Regions from separate parts of the Hominimerdicola intestinalis genome, predicted to be linked through region 2. Evidence: predicted binding sites of a transcription regulator. Region 2 holds the regulator's gene; each other region holds the start of a gene.
What was found. The regulator LexA, encoded in region 2, represses DNA repair genes until DNA is damaged. The targets are predictions, from matches to a motif close to CNAACANNTGTTNG.

Region 1 (6,829 bases), on a different contig from region 2:
ATTATTAGGGAAAATTATACAAATGACAACTGCATATGCAGAATAGCTTAGCATAATTGCTAAACCTCCGCTTATAATTGCAGTGAAAAACTTTGAAGTGTAATAGGAAATTTTTCCACATCTTATAATATTAAATCTTAAATAACCGCTAACTCTTTCCGCACAAAAAAAGCTTACAAAAGGCAATGCAGATAAAATCGGCAGAAACATTGTCAAATATGCACTTATGGAATTATATATAATTTCTCCGCTGTTGAATTCCACAAATTTAAAATTATCTCTGTCTGCAAGAACCTCAAATGCAGAAAATTCTTGTCCTTCTGTATTAGTATAAATAACCGAAGTGAAGCAAAGCAAAAATGTAACAATAATACATAGTATAAAACCATAGCTAAAAATTGATTTTTGTAAATCAACTTTCAGACAATAAAAAAATGCTTTCATAGTTAACTACCTGTTCCTTGTAATACAATATCCATATTGTAGTGCAGTTCACCTGTAACCATATCAATATATATATATTTTCTAACATCTCCATATGTATTTATTTCTCCATCTTTCAAAAATTCTGATGGGTCAACATCAATTATAAATTCCCATACAGGGTGTGAAGTAACAGTTATTCCTGCACTATAGGGGTTTTGCATTTTTATATTATTTTCATTCTCATCTTTGGATTCCATCCCAATATAATCATATACGGGAGTTAAGGTGTATTTAATTCCTATGTCAGAAATAGTGATATTCTTAAAATCCGTAAAGGTGTGTTCGCAGTATTTCAATGCACTTTCTAATGAAATACATTTATCAATATTGCTTTTTTCTATTGGTTTAAGTATTCCAGTACCATTTGTAAACGAATCTATTTGATTGACATTTGCCATTTGAATATTAATTGTTGCATTAGTGTAAGTCATGTATGTGTTCTTGCTTTTTTCGTCAGTGGCAGCTTCAGCCGTAAGAGAGTCTAATGGTATTCCTTTATATAGCAGTTCCGTGTGTATTTCAAACATAAAATTTTTGTTGTGTTTACGTACAATAACAGTTTTAACCTTATAATCAAAATCAGGTGATAGTTTCTTATACTCTATCGAAAACCAATTGTTTATATATTCTACGGCATCAGCAACAGAACAGCTTCCATTGTTTAATTGATACACATCGCTTAAATCGTCATTTCTGTCAACATGATATATTTTTACATTAGGCTCACTATAAGCAAATGATATATTGAAAGCATCAGGCTTTAACATTGCTATAAATCCATTATCGCCAACGCATCCATACATTTTATCAGTTTCGTTCCAAAAGCTGACTGTGGTTGAACCGTCTGAATTATTACTTGATGATATTTCCTGTTTTTTAAGTTCTTCATCAGAAAAAAAGCATTTCATTACATCATTAAAATTTTCCTGATACTGTTCCAAATATACGAATTCCATTATATTGATATTGCTTATTTCATCTATAACTATGTTATCTTCAATCTCAAATTGGGTATATTTTTTTTGCAACGCCATATTTGAATTATCTTTTATTTTTGATTTCTCAATATAAGTAAATTCAAAATTACTGTTTACATATTCAGCGCTACTATCTCTATACTTATTCATTTCTTTCTTTACGTCATCTGGTACAGTAGCACAACTACTTAAAAATAAAGCTAGTATTAAAAAGGCATATGCCAAAGATTTTTTTTCCATAATATCACCTAAATTTTCAAAAGTCTGCCCGCTGTAAAATTTTCAACAGGCAGACAGACATTGTTACAATTGTTAATTATCCAGTTACTTTTCCATAAGCATAATGCGAACCACTACTGAAATTATTTAGAGATGCACTTGCATATGCACTTTTTCCTACTACCACATTGGTTGCAGAAACAGAACCCGTTGTACGTTTAATACTGGAAATACCAGTATTTGAATACAAATATACATACGCATTAGAATTGCTAAGTTTCTGATTTGTATAGATTATAAAAGCTTTTAACTGTGCGTAATAATTATTATACAATAAAATACTTTGTAAAGTTTATTTAACTGTTTATAGCATAACATATTAAATTAAATTTGTCAATTGATAAAATTACAAAATCAGGCAAAATTATTTGTGCATTATGCACTGATTTTATGACATATTTTGTATATAACGCAAAACTAATTCATATCAAAAGCACTTACCCTTATGTAAATTTTTCCTCCGTTCCTCCTCAGCAAGCCTCGAAATATAATCCCCCTTAGAAATCTCATTATAGGTTTTGGCAATATCCGCATAAACCACATACAACTGCTTGCAGTTCTCAAAATCAGTTTTGAGAGCTGCAATTTTTTGTGTAACGAAAACCATCTGCTATGCAGGTGGTTCCAAAAAGCTTTAGCTATGAGTAGAAAAAAGAAACCTCCAATGGTATAATAAGTTAAGGTCTGCCAACCTAACAAAAACCAAAGGAGGTCATCGTCATGACAAGAGACGATATATCAAGTTTAGCACATTCCAAGTGGAGTTGCAGGTATCACATAGTATTTGCACCAAAAAAGGATATACAGAGACATAGGACAGATAATACGCAAGTTGTGTGAACAAAAAGGCGTAAATCTGATTTCTGGGCGATAATTCCTCCGAATCCTATGATTTACGCTGCTGGAAAGATCCATTTGTGCTGAAGAAGGATATTGTTTGTGTTGTTATTGAATGCTGATATACTATCTGTATGCTGACGGTTTATAACTGAAATAAATAATACAGAATGTCAACAAGCCCGCATTTACGGACTTTTCAGCATAAAAAGCAACTCAGTTTGGATTTTAGGGTTCAAACTGAGTTAGGGTTATGATATAAAAAACACTTGAATAAATTTCCTCTATACAAACGCAAACAAATGTGCTATACTTATTATAGAACACATGTTTGCAATTGGAGATGATGTTTTGAACGAAAGAATTATCCTTCATTCTGATCTTAATAATTTCTATGCTTCCGTCGAATGTCTGTATCATCCCGAATACAGAGGAAAACCTCTTGCCGTTCTCGGCGATCCGGAAGCTCGTCACGGAATCGTTCTTGCTAAAAATTATGAGGCCAAAAGCTGCGATATCCGGACAGGCGATCCCATGTGGATGGCAAAGCAGAAATGTCCCGACATAGTTTTTGTTCCTCCTCATTATGATCTTTATATGAAGCATTCAAAGCTTATCCGTGAGATATATTCTGAGTATACTGATCAGGTAGAGCCTTACGGTCTTGACGAATGCTGGCTCGATGTTACGGGCAGCACAAGGCTTTTCGGTTCGGGAGAGGAAATTGCAAACAAAATACGCAAACGAGTTAAATTTGAATTAGGCGTTTCTGTTTCAGTCGGAGTATCTTTTAACAAGATATTCGCAAAGCTCGGCTCAGACCTGAAAAAACCGGACGCTACAACCGTTATTGAAAGCAGCTGTTTTAAAGAAATTGTATGGCCTTTGCCGGTAAAGGAGCTTCTATATGTCGGCAGGGCTACTCATAAGCAGCTAAAGCGCAGAGGTATATTTACAATAGGCGATCTGGCAAACGCCAACCCCGAAAGCCTTAAATTCTGGTTTGGAAAAATGGGAATCGTTCTGTGGCAATTTGCAAACGGACTGGACACATCTCCTGTTTCCAATATCGGCGCCAAATCCATGATTAAAACAGTCGGAAACAGCACTACCGCTCCCAGGGATCTGATTTCCGATGAGGATATAAAAATAACACTGATGGTACTCTGCGAAAGTATATCAGCAAGACTTCGGGAATATGGCTTTATCTGCCGTACTGTTCAGATTGGCATTCGTGACAACGAACTTGAATGGTATGAACGTCAGGGCAAGCTTGAGATTCCTAACAGGACGGCAAAGTCGATTTTTGAACTTGCTTTCGCTCTTTTCAAAAAGCATACCAATGGAAAACCAATCCGAAGCCTAAGCGTCAGAGCGTGTGATTTAGAGCCTGTGGATTTTGTTCAGTTATCTCTTTTGCCGGACGTTCAGAAGCTTGAAAGTCAGGAAAGACTCGAAACCGCAGTGGATGCAGTAAGAAATCGGTTCGGACATTTCTCGCTGCAAAAGGGTATTATGCTGACTGACAGAGATTTATCTAATCTTGATCCAAAGGGTGAGCATATTATTCATCCAATGAGTTTCTTCAACTGAAAATTAAAGGGCACAGATTATCTGTACCCTTGTTTCAGTCTATCGAAAAAGCCAGCCGACAGGCTGACGGCTTGTCTTTATAAAGTCAAGCCGTTTTTGCTGTTTTATTAAATCTGTCAGCTGTTTTTCGAGAAAGCCAACGTTTCGGTTTCCGCCCATGCAGCTTCGTGTGAATTGTCCTCTGGAAGTTCTGCTTTAACGTATTCACCTGTAGCTTCATTAAGAACAAAGAGGTCATTGCTTGAAATATCCTTAGCCACAGTACCTAGCTTGATATGAACATCGTCCTTATAGGTATAAACCGCAAATATATAGCAGCCGGAATTATTAATTTTACCGATACCCTTATAACCGTACATCCATTCGCCGCCGTCATTTACGAACAGTTCTTTTACTGTGTCGGCTACATAATTAAAGGAATCCACCGCTTCGTCCGGAAGTTTCTCAAAGGCTTCTCCGTCCAGTGCCGATGTCTTTTCATCACTTTGCTCTTGAATATTATCGTTATTGTTAAGCTTTACAGTATTGCTGTTATCAGTGCTTGCGCACGAAACAAATGCAGTAATTGTGCATACGGCAAGCAGGATTGCAATCAGCTTTTTCATATAAATACCCTCCGGATAATATCAGTTGAATGCCATGACTTCACTGACAGACTTAAAATTATACATAAATTTTACAATAAATTATTCCACAATTTCATAGTATATCATACGCCTTTTGCCTTGTAAAGATAAATAATGATTTTGTTACTAAAAACTTCGATTTGGTACAAATTTGCTGAAATTTCAAACGTTTTATTAGTTAAGATTAACCAAAGGTTATTACATTTCCGTAACAAAATAAAAGGCTGAAAACTCTCCTGACTACGTAACAACCGCGGTATGCACAGCATATAATGTGAGTGTAAGAATGGCATATGCGACAGGAGGATTCATTATATGAAAAAGACAGTGTTTTTATGTGTCGGTGGAGACGCCAGACAGATATATATGAGCAGAAAGCTTTCGGAATACGGCAAAGTCTACAGCTACAGAATATCCGATCCGTCTCCGTCCGTCGTTTCACTTGACAGGCTGGACACAATGGAAGAAAAAGCGGGCGTGCTGGTGCTTCCGATGATGTTCGGCAGCGGCCTTGAAATACCCTGTCAAAGCGGCATGACGGTAAATTGTCAGGATTTAGTACCCTATCTTCGCAAGAATGCCATTGTTACAGGCGGAAGACTTGGAACTGATCTAATAGAATATTTTTCCGCACTCGGCTTTGATGTTGCAGATTATTTCAAGCGTGAAGAGCTTGTAATTAAAAACTGCATACCTACTGCGGAGGGCGCACTTCAGCTTGCAATGCAGGAACTTGCAATAACCGTTTTCGGAAGCAAGGTTCTTATCATCGGCTGCGGAAGAGTAGCTAAGGCGTCCGCATCGCTTTTCAAGGCGGCGGGCGCCGAGGTAACTTGTACTGCAAGAAGACTTGAAGCACTTGCAGAAGCGGAAAATTCAGGTTTGAAAGCCTTCCATATCAATGAGCTTTTCGGACATATAGGAAGATATAACCTTATTATAAATACAGTACCGGCCATGATCCTTGACAGAACGATGCTGGAAGCGGTCTCAAAGGATACACTTATAATCGACCTTGCGTCTAAGCCGGGAGGCGTTGATTTTGAAGCGGCTTCACAGCTGAATAAACGAACGCTCCAGGCTCTTTCTTTGCCCGGAAAGGTTGCCCCTATTACCAGCGGAGAAATTATCTCTGAGGCGGTGAAGAATATTATAAATGAAAGGGGTGTGAAAAATGTCACTTGAAGGTATAAAAGTAGGATTCGGCATGACGGGCTCCTTCTGCACTTTTGAAAAGGCTTTTAAAGCAGCGTCTGCGCTTGTTGGAGCTGGAGCCGAAGTTACTCCGATAATGTCGTTTAATGCGGCCGGCATTTCTACACGGTTCGGAACGGCAGAGGAAAACTGTCTGAAAATAGAAGATATATGCGGTCATAAAATTATAAGATCCATAGAAGAAGCGGAGCCGATAGGTCCGAAGAAACTTTTTGACATACTGATCATAGCTCCCTGTACCGCAAATACTCTTGCTAAGCTTGCTCTGGGAATTTCCGATACTCCTATTACTATGGCGGTAAAATCTCATCTGAGAAACGGAAGACCGGTAGTTATAGCTGTTTCTACCAACGACGCTCTTGCCGGCTGCGCCAAGAATATAGGCGCTTTACAGAATTACAGAAATTATTATTTCGTGCCTTACAGCCAGGACAATTTTACGTCTAAGCCTAATTCTGTTGTGGCTGATTTCACCCAAATAAACAAAACGGCTGAGGCGGCTCTTGAGGGTTTGCAGATCCAGCCGGTCATGCTTTTTAAAGAGTAAAATCAAAAGGCTTACTTCACGATCTCTTAATTAAGAGGGTAAAGGGACATTCCGGACGGATTGTCCCTTTTTATTGTGTTTGTTCAGCTTTTGTATGTAAGAGTTATTACAATTCAGTAATAGTGATTGACATATATATATGTTTTGCTGTATAATAAAAGTACAGAAATAATCAAAGTGAAAACTATAAATCAGGATCGTGAATGCAAAGGAGATTTAATATGAAGTATAAATATTTGGCTGCCGCAGCGGCAGTTTGTGCAGCTGTC
Region 2 (6,829 bases):
CGGAACAGACTGCCGCAACTACGGCGGACTTGACGGAATTATTGACGCTAAGAATCTTTTTTCCGCTATGCTGGGCGTTTCAAACGACGAGCTTATCGTCTGCGGAAATTCAAGCCTTAACATAATGTACGATATGATCGCAAGATGTATCATCTTCGGCGTTGACGGGATCCAGAAACCTTGGAAGGACTATGAAAAGATCAAATGGCTTTGCCCCGCTCCCGGCTATGACAGACACTTCGCTATCTGCGAAAGCTTCGGGATCGAAATGATACCGATCCCTCTGGGTGAGAACGGACCCGATATGGACATGATCGAAAAGCTTGTTTCAGAGGACGATACGATCAAGGGTATCTGGTGCGTTCCAATGTACTCGAATCCTACCGGTATAACCTATTCCGATGAGGTTGTAAGACGCTTTGCAAGGCTCAAACCCAAGGCGGGAGATTTCAGGATTTTCTGGGATAACGCTTACTGTATCCACCATCTTACCGAAACCCCCGATAAGCTGCTCAATATACTTGACGAGTGCAAAAAGGCAGGAAACGACGATATGGTATATATGTTCGCTTCAACCTCAAAGATAACCTTTGCAGGCGGCGGAATTGCTGTAATGGCGGCTTCAAAGAAAAACGTCGGCTATATCAAATCGCTTATGACCGTTCAGACTATCGGCTACGATAAGATAAATCAGCTCCGCCACGCAAAATTCTTCGGCAGCTACGACGGACTTATGGCGCATATGGAGAAGCACCGTGCAATTATCGCACCGCGTTTCAAGGTCGTGCTTAACGAGCTTGAGGAAGAAATAAAGCCCCTTGGAATAGGAACCTGGCACAAGCCTAACGGCGGCTATTTCATCAGCTTTGACACCTTGGACGGCTGTGCAAAACGTGTTGTCGGTCTTTGCAAGGACGCAGGAGTAGTCCTTACTCCAGCCGGCGCTACCTATCCCTACGGAAAGGATCCTCATGACAGCAATATCAGAATTGCTCCTACATTTCCTCCGGTTCAGGAGCTTGAGGAAGCTATGAAGATCTTTGTCTGCGCCGTTAAGCTTGCAAGCGCCGAAAAGCTTCTGGCAGAAATAAAATAATATAAACATAAAAAAGCAGCCGTGTTTAGTATTAAAACACGGCTGCTTTTTATTTACGGAAGTTAAATAAACATTCCCATTATTTTAGTTTCAAGATCGGTTTTCTTTACCGACTCTCCGTCAATATCAACAGACCTTACACTTACGCTGAAAAGCGCCTTGAATTCTATCTCATACTCTTCATTACGGGAATTTTCGCCCTTATAACTTGCGGTAAAAGTAAACGGATTATACGACCAGCTGCCCGACTCAAAGTATTCGTCAAACGCCTCGCCGTAATTATCACGGCTCATTTTCATATCCAATGAAAAATCGTAAGACGAATGTCTTATCCTGAAAACCTGAACCGCAAAAATCACAGCGTAAACGGCAAGTATTATTACTGCGGCTTTTATAAGCCTGAATAACAGCCTCAGCTTGGAGCTTTTCTTCCTGCGTCCTTTTTCAGAATGACCGCCCTGACGATGTTCTCTGCGTTCCTCAGATGAAATTTTAGCCGCACATGGCTGAGCAGCTTGTCGCTTAGGGTGCTCATAAACCCTCTTTGGTGCAGGCTGACGGCCTGCGGCATCATATTCCTTTCTTTCCGACGGCACTATCCTGCCGCAGTTAGGGCATATTTTCATTCCGTCGTCTATTCTCGCATGGCAGGACTGACATATTCTACCCATAGCAGAAACCTCTTTATATATATCTGATAACAGCTACGACCTTGCCGAGAATAGAAACCTCATCGGCTATAATAGGCTCCATAGCGTCGTTTTCAGGCTGAAGTCTGTAATGTCCGTTTTCTTTATAAAACCTTTTAACTGTTGCGCTTTCGCCGTCAACAAGACATACCGCAATATCGCCGTTTTCCACAACCGCCGCCTGCTCCGCAATAACTATATCTCCGTCAAGAATAGCAGCGTTTATCATCGACTCTCCTCTGACTTTAAGGGCAAACAGCGGATTTGCGTATCTCTTTGCCGGCTGAAAGCTTATGTAATCGGTAATGTCCTCAATAGCCGTAATAGGCATTCCTGCCGTTACCGTTCCTACGAGCGGTACCATTGTACCCTGTCTTCCTACAAGCTTTATCGCGCGGTTCTGGTTCGCTCCCTTTTCAAGCAGTCCTTTTTCTGTCAGCGACGCAATATACCTGTGAGCCGTTGAGGTAGATTTAAAGCCGAACTGAGCGCATATTTCACGCACTGTAGGAGGGTAACCCTCCTCAAGCCTCTGTTTGATAAACTCAAATACTTTTCTTTCATTTTCCGTTAATTTCATAAATGCCGTTCCTTTCCAAGCGGTACGCCGCTTTAAAACTAGTATTTATTCTTCCTTTTTATTGCTGTTCCCTAAGCTTTTCGGCAAGCCTTTTAGCCGCCTTATAGACATCTCCGCAGCCCAGAGTTATTACCAAATCTCCCGGCTTTACGTTTTCGGCAAGATAATCTACCGCCTGACCGAAATTAAAGTCCTTCTGCTCTGCCGTCTGTCTGTCGACGATCTCATGCGGAGTTTCAAACCATACTGCTCCGTCTATCTTAGACGCCAGATCCTCCGTATAAATACCGTAGGTATTCTTTTCACGGCTTCCCATAATATCCGTAATAACAGCCTTGTCGGCGATTGACAGTGCGTCGGCAAAATCGTTAAGCAAAAGCTTGGTCCTTGAAAACGTAAACGGCTGGAATACCGCCCATACTCTTTTGAAATCAAGAGCTTTTGCCGCTTTTAAAGTACAGCTTATTTCCTGCGGATGATGAGCATAGTCGTCTACTATCGTGACCCCGCCTATTTCGGCTATCTTTTCAAAACGCCTTACTGCACCTGAAAAGGTTTTAAGCCCCTGAGCTATTCCCTCATAGGAAACCCCGCAGCAGCTTGCCGCTGCCGCTGCCGCAAGAGCATTCAGAACGTTATGATCTCCCGGAACATGGATCTCATATCCGCCCTGTCTTTCACCCCTGACATACAGATCGAAGCGTGTGCATAAGCCTTTCCTTGAAATAATTTCCGCTGAATAATCATTTTTACGGTCAAAGCCGAAGGTTATCAGCTCCTTACGGATCCCTTCAAGCGAACTCATTGTATTTTCGTCGTCGCCGTTGGCAATTACCGCTTTTTCAGCCTTTTCGGCAAACTCCCTGAACGACCTTTTTATATTGTCAAGGTTTTTAAAATACTCCAGATGATCCTCATCAACGTTCAGTATTACCGCTATATCCGGGTGAAGCTTTAGGAAATGATCCTCAAACTCACATGCCTCGCAGACCATTATATCGCTTTTACCGCAGCGTCCCGAACCTCCGATACTGGGAAGCTTTCCGCCTATTACGCAGGAAAGGTCTACGCCCTCCTCCACAAAGATCTGTGTAAGCATAGACGAGGTAGTAGTCTTGCCGTGAGTTCCTGAAACGCACACTGCGTTCTTGTACCAGCCGGTAACAAGACCCAGCAGCTCCGCCCTTTCGCAGACATATGCACCGCTGTTCTTTGCGGCTATCAGTTCGGGATTATCGTCCATTATAGCGGCGGTATAAACTATAAGCTCCGCTCCCTCAATATTTTCAGCCCTTTGCCCTAAGAAAACGGTTATCCCCATTTTTCTCACTGCTTCAAGGGTCTCGGTTTCGTTATTATCTGAGCCGCTGATATTGTAACCCTTGGCGTAAAGTATCTGAACCAGCGGATACATACCCGAACCGCCTATGCCGATAAAATGCACACGGCGGACTGATCTCAGTATCTTATCGGAAATCATTATCTAAGCGCCCGTCAGAGAGTATGATCCCTGCGGACTTGCCTCCGTTTCATAAGTTATTATTTTAAACGTATTCTTACTTTTTAACCGTGAATAAGAATATACGTTTTTTCTATATTTCTATTATAGTACATTTTTAAGAAAAAATAAACCCCTTTTTGAATATTTTTTTGTTTTCGGGCAAAAATTTTTCTGTAAGCATATTTATCTGCCTGAAATAATTAAACAGCAGGAAAGGACAAAAGCTATGGATATTACTGAAATCAAAGTCAGAAGACTGATGACAGAGGGTAAGCTGAGAGGTATAATCAGCATAACCGTCGACGGAGTTCTCGCCGTACATGACATCAAAGTAGTTCAGGGCGAGGAACGCTTATTTGTTGCAATGCCCAGCCGGCGTGACGATTCGGGAATGTTTAGGGATATTGTTCACCCCATAACCTCAGACGCTAGAGAAAGCATAGAACAGCAGATATTATCTGCATACCGAATGGAGGTCGACCGCCAGTCCGCCGAAAGTATCTCGGAGGAAAACCGCGAGATCAAATAGCGTACTCGGTATTTCTGCCGATAATAAAAAACAGACGTCTTGTTTTCACTTCCGTACAGCAGCGCGGGAGGAGAGACCATGACGTCTGTTTTTTTGCATTTCAAAGCTTTGACTCAAATAACAGCATAGGGACAGTATTGGATATTATACCGTATACCGCTTTTCGCTGTTACAGCTGAGCAAGTTCGGCAAACTGTGCCTTCAGAGCAGGATATATCTCTCTGTAAAGCTGGTAATATTTTTCATACTCAGGTACGTTTTCAGCGTTCGGCTGCTGTATCTTATCCGTTCTGACAACAGCATTACAAGCCTCAGGAACGCTGGAATAAACGCCTGCTCCGGTCAGCGCTAGCAGAGCAGCGCCGAGTGCAGGACCTTCCTTAGATGCCGCAGTCTTAACCGGACAGTTGTAAAGGTCGGCAAGCATTGAACGCCACAGCGGTGAGCTTCCGCCGCCTCCGCAGGCCATCATATCGGAAACATTTATATTCATTTCCCTGAACACCTCAACGCAATCCCTGAGGGAATATGAAACACCCTCAAGAACGGCTCTCAGCATATCCTTTTTAGTATGCATAGCGGAAAGTCCGAAGAAAACTCCCCTTGCGTCTGGATCGAGGTGAGGGGTTCTTTCTCCCATAAGATAAGGCAGATAGAGAAGTCTGTTTGCACCGACAGGAACAGTCATAGCCTCTTTATCCATAAGATAATACTCGTCAACGCCCATATATTTTGCAGTTTCCTTTTCGGCATTGCAGAAATTATCTCTGAACCATTTCAGCGAAAGTCCTGCGCCCTGAGTAACGCCCATAACATGCCATGAATTCGGAACAGCCGCACAGCAGGTATGTACTCTGCCCTTAGGGTCAATAGAAATTTCAGAAGTATGAGCAAAAACAACGCCCGACGTACCGATCGTAGTAAACGCTTTTCCGTCCTCGCATACACCTGTTCCGACAGCGGCAGCAGCGTTATCGCCTGCACCGCCGACAACTATAGTACCCTCGCAAAGACCGACCTTCTCAGCAATTTTTTTAGTAAGAGTACCTGTGACCTCACATGATTCATAAACCCTGCCCAACATTGACATATCGATTCCGAGAGTATCGCATACCTCCTTAGACCAGCAGCGGTTTGCTACGTCGAGAAGCTGCATACCGGAAGCGTCCGAAACCTCGGTAGCATATTCGCCCGTAAGAATAAATCTCAAATAGTCCTTAGGCAGAAGAATATGACGGCACTTTTCGTAAATATCAGGCTCGTTGTTTTTGACCCAAAGGATCTTGGCGGCTGTCCAGCCTGTCAGGGCAGGATTGGCAGTGATCTCAATAAGCTTCTTTTCGCCCAGCTTCTGATTCATTTCAGCGACCTCTGCAGCAGTACGCTGATCGCACCAGATAATTGATCTTCTCAATACTCTGTTATCTGCGTCAAGCATTACCAGACCGTGCATCTGTCCCGAAATACCGATACCCTTTACGTCCTCCTTAGCAACGCCGCTTTCAGCCATAACCGCCTTTATTGTATTAAGCATAGCGTCCGCCCAGTCGGCAGGATCCTGCTCTGCATAGCCGTTTTTAGGCTGATACATTGGATACTCGATCGTTTTTGAAACGATAACCGCTCCCTTTTCATCGAACAAAACGGTCTTTGTTCCGCTTGTTCCGCAGTCAACTCCGATTACATAAGCCATATGTTTCTACTCCTTTATGATTAAATTAAACGATTACAACTGATTATACTATATTCTTTCCGCAATTTCAAGTCCCGAGAGCAAAAAACCGACGGAAAGGATCATATTTTTAATTTGCTCCTTTTCCGCCGCTTACGCCTTTTCAATACTCGGCAGTATCAGATCTTAGCGCTGTTAGTTCAATTATTTTACAAGTGAAAAATCCTGCGCCCCGTGCTTGCAAACAGGACAGACAAAGTCCTCAGGCAGATGTCCCTCATAGATATAACCGCAGATATTGCAGACCCAGCGTTCCCTGCCCTTTTCTGCCTTTACCGCCGGCTTTGGCTTGACCTTGGCATGATAATACGAATAAGTCATGGGAGGCTTATCCGAAAGATTGCTGCAGTCGGTAACCTCGGCTATAAAAATAGTATGAGTTCCTAGATCAACGCTGCTGACTACCCTACAGCACATATACGCACAGGTATTTTCGGCAATATAGGGTATATTGTTTTCCGCTCTTACCGACGTAAATCTCCGAAACTTATTCTCCCATCTTCCACTGGAAAAACCGAAATTCTGAAACAGAGAAAAATCTGCGCTTTCATCTATAACGGAAACGTTGAATCTTCGGCTCTGACTTATCAGATAGTGAGTATAATTGCTCTTATTTACCGTTACCGATACACGGTTCGGCTTATCGGTTACCTGTGACAGAGTATTTATAATACAGCCGTTTGAAAAACCTCCGCAGGCAGC
Region 3 (6,829 bases), on a different contig from region 2:
GTGAAAGCGTCAGGTATTCAAGACCTACACTTTTAAGAAATCCCAGACGTTCCCTTATTTCTTTTATTATTCTCTCACCTATAAGTCTTTCCCTTTCAGTAAGCTCCAGCCCGTCAAAAAACTCCAGTGCCTCGTTTACCGAAAGACGGGTAAGCTGACTTATATTCAGTCCTCCTACTGTAACGGACAGGCTTTCCTTTTTTAGTCTTTCTCCTTTGCAGACAGGACATTTTTCATCGCTCATTACCGTTTCTATATCAGCCTTTGAATACTCGCTTGCCGATTCCCTGTAGCGCCTTTCAAGATTCGGAATTATGCCCTCGAATTCGGCGCTGTAATCCGATTTATAATACTCAGTCTGTCTGGAAAGCTTCAGTTTCTGCCCCTGAGTTCCGTAAAGGAATATATCAATTGCGTCGGGATCAAGATTTTTTACAGGCTCGTCAAGTGAAATATTGTAGGTTTCTGAAATTGCCTTATAATACATCATAGCGATAGAGCTGTCGTCAAGACTGTTCCAGCCGCTTGCTTTTATAGCTCCCTGTCTGATGGACAGATCGGCATTTGGAATGATCAGCTTAGGGTCTATCTTCTTGAACACTCCAAGTCCCGTACATTTTTCGCAGGCTCCGAAAGGATTGTTGAAGGAAAACATTCTGGGAGTAAGCTCTTCTATAGAAATATTATGCTCCGGACAGGAATAGTTCTGTGAAAAATGCATTTCCTCTCCGCCTACGACATCAACTGTTAAAAGTCCTCCCGTAAGCGACGATACTATTTCAATACTGTCGGTAAGCCTTGATTTTATTCCGGGCTTCATTACAAGCCTGTCTACTACTATCTCTATCGTATGCTTTTTATTTTTTTCAAGCTTTATTTCCTCTGAAAGATCGTATACTATTCCGTCGATACGCACCCTTACATAACCGGATTTTCTAGCCTGATCAAGCTCCTTGCGGTATTCGCCCTTACGCCCTCTTACTATCGGAGCCATAAGCTGAATTTTAGTTCCTTCTTCAAGCTCCATAAGCTTATCTACGATCTGATCAACAGTTTGCTGACGTATTTCCCTTCCGCAGACTGGACAGTGCGGAACGCCTATTCTCGCATAAAGCAGACGAAGATAATCATAAATCTCCGTTACCGTTCCTACTGTAGACCTCGGATTTTTTGACGTGGTTTTCTGGTCTATTGAAATTGCCGGAGAAAGACCTGTTATCGAATCAACGTCAGGCTTTTCCATCTGCCCTAAAAACTGCCTTGCGTATGACGAAAGCGACTCCATATATCTTCTCTGTCCGTCGGCAAAAATTGTGTCGAACGCCAATGATGATTTTCCCGAACCTGACAGTCCCGTAAGTACGATAAGCTTATCCCTCGGTATTGTCAGATCGACATTTTTGAGATTGTGCTCTCTCGCTCCCTTTATAATAATTTCATTGCTCTGCATTTTTTCACTTTCCTATCTATTAAAATAATCTTTTCCTGTACATAATCTCACGGCTTCGGGAATATCCTAACTTTTCATAAAACGCCTGTGCGCTTATATTTTTGTCAGAGGTAAATAATTGGTATCCCGCAATATTCTTACCCTTAAAGTATTCTTCAATATAACTGAATACAGCAGTCGCCACGCCAAGTCGTCTGAAATTTTCATCAACAAACAATTCCGTTATCTCCGCGTAAAAGTTTTTATAGCACATTGATTTAAAAATCTGAACACAGCAAAATCCAATAAGCTTTCCTCCGCTTTCGGCGACAAACACCTCTTCCTGATCATTTTGGATAAGGGAATTTTTCAACAGTTCAAAATCCGTCACACCCTCGCCATTAAAGATCTCATTCAATTGAAAAAGCTGTCCGACATCGGATAACTGGGCTTTTCTGACTTTAAAATTCATTACTTCTCCCTTCTCAGCTGTCTTGTCACGCAAAAATGCGGCATATTTAAATTCAAATTTTTCCGCTTACTTAATTTGCTTTGTAAGCTTGGTGATAAGCGCTTAGGAATATTCATTACAGGTCATATTTTATCATTTCTTTTTGAATTATTCAATAACTTCAATTTTATTATCGGTTAACAGTATCGCCTTATCGTCCGTCAAACATAAAAGGAGAGACCTTCAAAAAACTACAAAAACTACTTCTTCTCCCCTCTAAGTTCGGCAATCTTATCACGCAGGAATGCGGCGTGTTCAAATTCCAGCATTTTCGCCGCTTCTTTCATCTGCTTTGTAAGCTTGTCTATCAGGACTGCCGCTTCACGCTTGGAAAGCCTTGTCTTCTGCCTTGCCTCATACTCGACCTCTTCCTTTGTAGAGATCTCGATAACGTCACGAATGTCTTTTTTAATTGTCTTAGGAATGATTCCATGCTCCTCATTGAACTTCATCTGCAATGCACGGCGACGTTCGGTTTCAGTAATTGCAAGTTCCATTGAACGGGTAACCGTGTCGGCATACATTATGACCTTGCCCTCGGAATTTCTTGCCGCACGTCCTACCGTCTGAATAAGCGAGCTTTCAGACCTAAGGAAGCCCTCCTTATCAGCGTCGAGGATCGCTACTAACGATACCTCAGGCAAATCAAGGCCCTCTCTCAGCAGGTTGATTCCGACCAGCACGTCAAACTCTCCAAGACGAAGATCGCGTATAATCTCCATACGCTCAATAGTATCAATATCGTGGTGCATATATCTCACAGCAATGCCGAAGTTTTTCATATAAGTCGTAAGATCCTCAGCCATTTTCTTTGTAAGTGTCGTTACCAGCACACGCTCCTTGCGCTCTATTCTTATATTTATCTCTGAGATCAGATCTTCGATCTGACCCTCTGTCGGACGAACCTGAATTTCAGGATCGAGAAGCCCTGTAGGACGAATTACCTGCTCTACTATTTGCTTTGACTTTTCACGTTCTATAGGGCCTGGGGTTGCCGAAACAAATACAGCCTGATTTATATGCTTATAGAATTCATCAAAAGTCAGAGGACGGTTGTCCAGAGCTGAAGGAAGCCTGAAGCCATAATCTATCAAAGTCTGCTTTCTTGCTCTGTCTCCTGCGTACATTCCCCTCACCTGCGGAAGTGAAACATGACTTTCGTCAACCATAAGCAGAAAATCATCGGGCAGATGGTCTAAGAGCGTATACGGAACTGCTCCCTTAGGGCGTCTTGCAAGAACCCTCGAATAGTTTTCAATTCCTGAACAGAAGCCTACCTCCTCCAGCATTTCAATATCATAATTTGTGCGCTGAGCAATACGCTGCGCTTCTATCAGCATATCGTTGTCCTTGAAATACTTGATACGCTCGTCAAGCTCCTCCTTCAGCTCTTCGATTGCATCGTGGAGCTTCTCACGCCCGACAATATAATGAGTTGCAGGGAAAATAGCTGCATGATTAAGAAAACCGATTATTTCGCCGGTTATAACGTTTATCTCAGTAATACGCTCGATCTCATCCCCGAAAAACTCAACTCTTATTGCGGTATCTGTATTGGCAGCAGGGAAAATTTCGACTACGTCACCTCTTACCCTAAATTTATTTCTTACGAAATTAATATCATTACGCTCATACTGAATACCGACAAGCTCAGCAATCAACTTTTCACGGGATTTCTCCATACCCTTTCTGACCGAAACTACCATAGATTTATACTCTTCAGGATCGCCAAGAGAATAGATACAGGAAACGGAAGCGACTATTATAACGTCCCGTCTTTCGGCAAGCGCAGTAGTTGCCGAGTGACGAAGCTTATCTATCTCGTCGTTAACCGAAGAATCCTTTTCAATATATACGTCCTTGCTTGGCACATACGCTTCCGGCTGATAGTAGTCATAATAAGACACAAAATACTCAACAGCATTTTCGGGGAAGAATTCCTTGAACTCGGAGCAGAGCTGAGCCGCAAGAATCTTATTATGTGCAAGTACAAGAGTAGGACGGTTTACTTTTTCAATTACGTTTGCCATTGTAAAGGTTTTTCCCGAACCTGTTACGCCAAGCAGAGTCTGTTCCTTCATTCCGCTGTTTATTCCGCTTACAAGCTTTTCGACAGCTTCCGGCTGATCCCCGGCAAGCTTATAATCAGATACAAGTTTAAATTTATCCATAGTGATCCTTTCAATCATTTTTTACGAACGTTTGTTTATAATTATAATACACTATTTTTTCTTAAATGTCAATACCTTTAGAACAAATTTTCTGAATAAAATTATTCCTCTTGAAAAAAATCATAAATAAGAGTATAATTAATGTAATAAAATTAAAGCGGTGAATATATGAAAGAATTTACAATAAATGAAAATGACTCTGAACAGCGAATGGATAAATTTATATCAAAGGCTGTTCCTCTGCTGCCTAAAAATCTGATGTATAAATATCTGCGTCTGAAAAGAATCAAACTCAACGGGAAAAAATGTGAAATATCGACCCGTCTTAATATCGGCGATACCGTACAGATGTACATTAACGACGAATTTTTTACAGGCAAAACCAAATCCGGATATTCTTTTATGTCCGCTCCTGCCGTTTTGAATATTGTTTACGAGGACAGTAATATTATGCTGCTGGATAAAAAGTGCGGACTTGTAGTTCACGAGGACGAAAGCGGCTCAAACGATACTCTTATCAACCGAGTCCTGCACTATCTGTACGAAAAGGGTGAATACCGTCCGGAATACGAGCATTCCTTTTCTCCTGCGCTGTGCAACAGGATCGACAGAAATACCGGAGGAATAGTTATCTGCGCTAAAAATGCCGAAAGCCTAAGAATCCTTAATCAAAAAATAAAGGACAGAGAGCTAAATAAAAAATACCTGTGCGTTACCGTAGGTATCCCGAAAGAAAAAAACGCAGTTCTTCAGGCGTACCACGAAAGAAACGAACGGTCAAAGACAGTTAGGATCTCAGATAAAAAAATGCCCGGCAGCAAGACAATAATTACGAAATACAAGGTTATTGCTGAAAACAAAGAACAGGATCTTGCACTTTTGGAGGTCGAGCTTATTACGGGCAGAACACATCAGATAAGGGCACACCTTTCCTATATAGGTTATCCGTTACTCGGCGACGGGAAATACGGTATAAATAAAATCAACCGTGAATATAATGTAAAGACTCAGGCGCTGTATTCGTACAAGCTGAAATTCGATTTTAAGTCAGATGCCGGCTGTCTGGAATATCTTAACGGAAGATGCTTTGAAGTTAAAAACGTCTGGTTTACCGAAATGTTCCGAGATTGACTGATCAAGCTGCTGATATAATCCCTGAAAAAAGATTATTGGAAAACTATTCTTTTTTTCATGTGCAAATCATAAAAAATATATTCTGAAAATTTGTGCAATCATACAAGCTTTGTCAAAATCTCGACAAATTTTAGTCAAATTACTCAAAAAACTTGATTATTTTCGATAAATATGATATAATTATTATATTATTTTTCAAGTTATATAAGCAGAAGATTGGAGGATTCGCTATGGTAGGCGATTTACATTGTCACACAACACTTTCCGACGGATCTCTGGGTATTGAAGAAGTTATAGTTCAGGCAAAAAGAATGGGACTTGATTTTCTTGCAATAACCGATCATGATACTCTGTCGTCCTCAAACCGCGCACAGATCTTGGGAGATCGTTACGGTGTAAAAATAATTCCTGCCGTAGAGCTTTCCGCTTGGGATAAAAAAAGAAATTCAAAGGTTCATATATTATGCTATGCTCCGCAGAAGCCAGATCGTCTTGAAGGTCTTTGTCTTAAATCCTGTTCTATCAGAACTGAATGTGCAAAGGATATGATTGAAAAGGTAATGGAACGCTACCCTATTCCGTCAGACGCGGTAAGAATGTATACAAAAGGCTCAAAGAGTATTTTCAAGCAGCACATTATGAGGGCGCTTGTAAATTACGGATATGCTACCGAGCTTTACGGAGATGTAAATGATGAGTTATTTAAATTTCCGAACGGCGAATGTCTTGTTACCCGCGAATATCCTGATGTTAATTTCGTACTTGATCTTATTCATTCCTCTAAGGGCGTTGCGGTAATGGCTCACCCGTATATGTTTAACAATATTGATCTCTTACATGAGCTTGCAGAAGCGGGAAAATTAGACGGCGTTGAGGTTTATCATCATTCAGCCGACGAAAAAAAGCAAAAGGATCTTGTTGATTTCGCGTCAGAGTATGACCTTATATGCACAGGAGGCTCAGATTTTCACGGGCTTTATAACGAAGTCGCTACTCATATCGGCAGCATGACTACAGACAAGGAAAATCTTGACCGGCTTTTCAGACTGATACATACTAACGCTCAGAAAGCAAAGCATACGGCGGCGAAAACAGAATAATACATATCAGGAACGCTTTTTGTGTTCCTGATATTTTAAGCGGAACTTAAAGATATAGTCATATTTAAGGTATACAATATAAATACTTTTAAGGAGGATAAATACTATGAATAAGATCAGCTATAAAACTCACGGTGTCTGTTCAAGGCAGATCAACGTTGAAGTAGAGGACGGAATAGTAAAAAATGTAGAATTTATAGGCGGCTGCAGCGGAAATACTCAGGGAGTTGCTCAGCTTGTAAGAGGAATGAAGGCTGAAGATGTTATTGAAAAGCTGAAAAATATAGACTGCAACGGAAAAGGAACGTCATGTCCTGCTCAGCTTGCTGAAGCACTGAAGCTGGCAAGGCACAAATAAAACAGCATAGCTCAGCAATAAGAAAATCTCAGCGGCCGTGACATTAATGCCACAGCAGCTGAGATTTTTTATTTATATTTATATCGGTCATACCTCGCGCTTTACAAACCCGTCCCATGCGGTAAG

Region 1: a site for LexA is predicted at 2,900-2,913, ahead of dinB (DNA polymerase IV). Genes of this name have one in related genera too.
Region 3: a site for LexA is predicted at 4,191-4,204, ahead of uvrB (excinuclease ABC subunit UvrB). Genes of this name have one in related genera too.

Annotation. Positions count from the first base shown of each region.
Region 1 covers NZ_BAAHNZ010000021.1:2,218-9,046, forward strand. The annotation lists gene ACYQ0H_RS12135 (hypothetical protein) at 1-444, opposite strand, end outside; gene ACYQ0H_RS12140 (hypothetical protein) at 447-1,703, opposite strand; partial or broken gene ACYQ0H_RS12145 (IS200/IS605 family transposase) at 2,463-2,604, shown strand; gene dinB (DNA polymerase IV) at 2,931-4,172, shown strand; gene ACYQ0H_RS12155 (hypothetical protein) at 4,289-4,777, opposite strand; gene ACYQ0H_RS12160 (dipicolinate synthase subunit DpsA) at 5,114-5,983, shown strand; gene ACYQ0H_RS12165 (dipicolinate synthase subunit B) at 5,973-6,560, shown strand; gene ACYQ0H_RS12170 (hypothetical protein) at 6,782-6,829, shown strand, end outside.
Region 2 covers NZ_BAAHNZ010000007.1:76,623-83,451, forward strand. The annotation lists gene ACYQ0H_RS07865 (aspartate aminotransferase type Ic) at 1-1,096, shown strand, start outside; gene ACYQ0H_RS07870 (zinc-ribbon domain-containing protein) at 1,159-1,767, opposite strand; gene lexA (transcriptional repressor LexA) at 1,781-2,365, opposite strand; gene murC (UDP-N-acetylmuramate--L-alanine ligase) at 2,424-3,845, opposite strand; gene spoVG (septation regulator SpoVG) at 4,093-4,395, shown strand; gene xylB (xylulokinase) at 4,565-6,088, opposite strand; gene ACYQ0H_RS07895 (flavin reductase) at 6,272-6,829, opposite strand, start outside.
Region 3 covers NZ_BAAHNZ010000010.1:62,345-69,173, forward strand. The annotation lists gene uvrA (excinuclease ABC subunit UvrA) at 1-1,450, opposite strand, end outside; gene ACYQ0H_RS09505 (GNAT family N-acetyltransferase) at 1,470-1,901, opposite strand; gene uvrB (excinuclease ABC subunit UvrB) at 2,141-4,111, opposite strand; gene ACYQ0H_RS09515 (RluA family pseudouridine synthase) at 4,280-5,242, shown strand; gene ACYQ0H_RS09520 (PHP domain-containing protein) at 5,476-6,345, shown strand; gene ACYQ0H_RS09525 (TIGR03905 family TSCPD domain-containing protein) at 6,452-6,703, shown strand; gene ACYQ0H_RS09530 (ABC transporter permease subunit) at 6,791-6,829, opposite strand, start outside.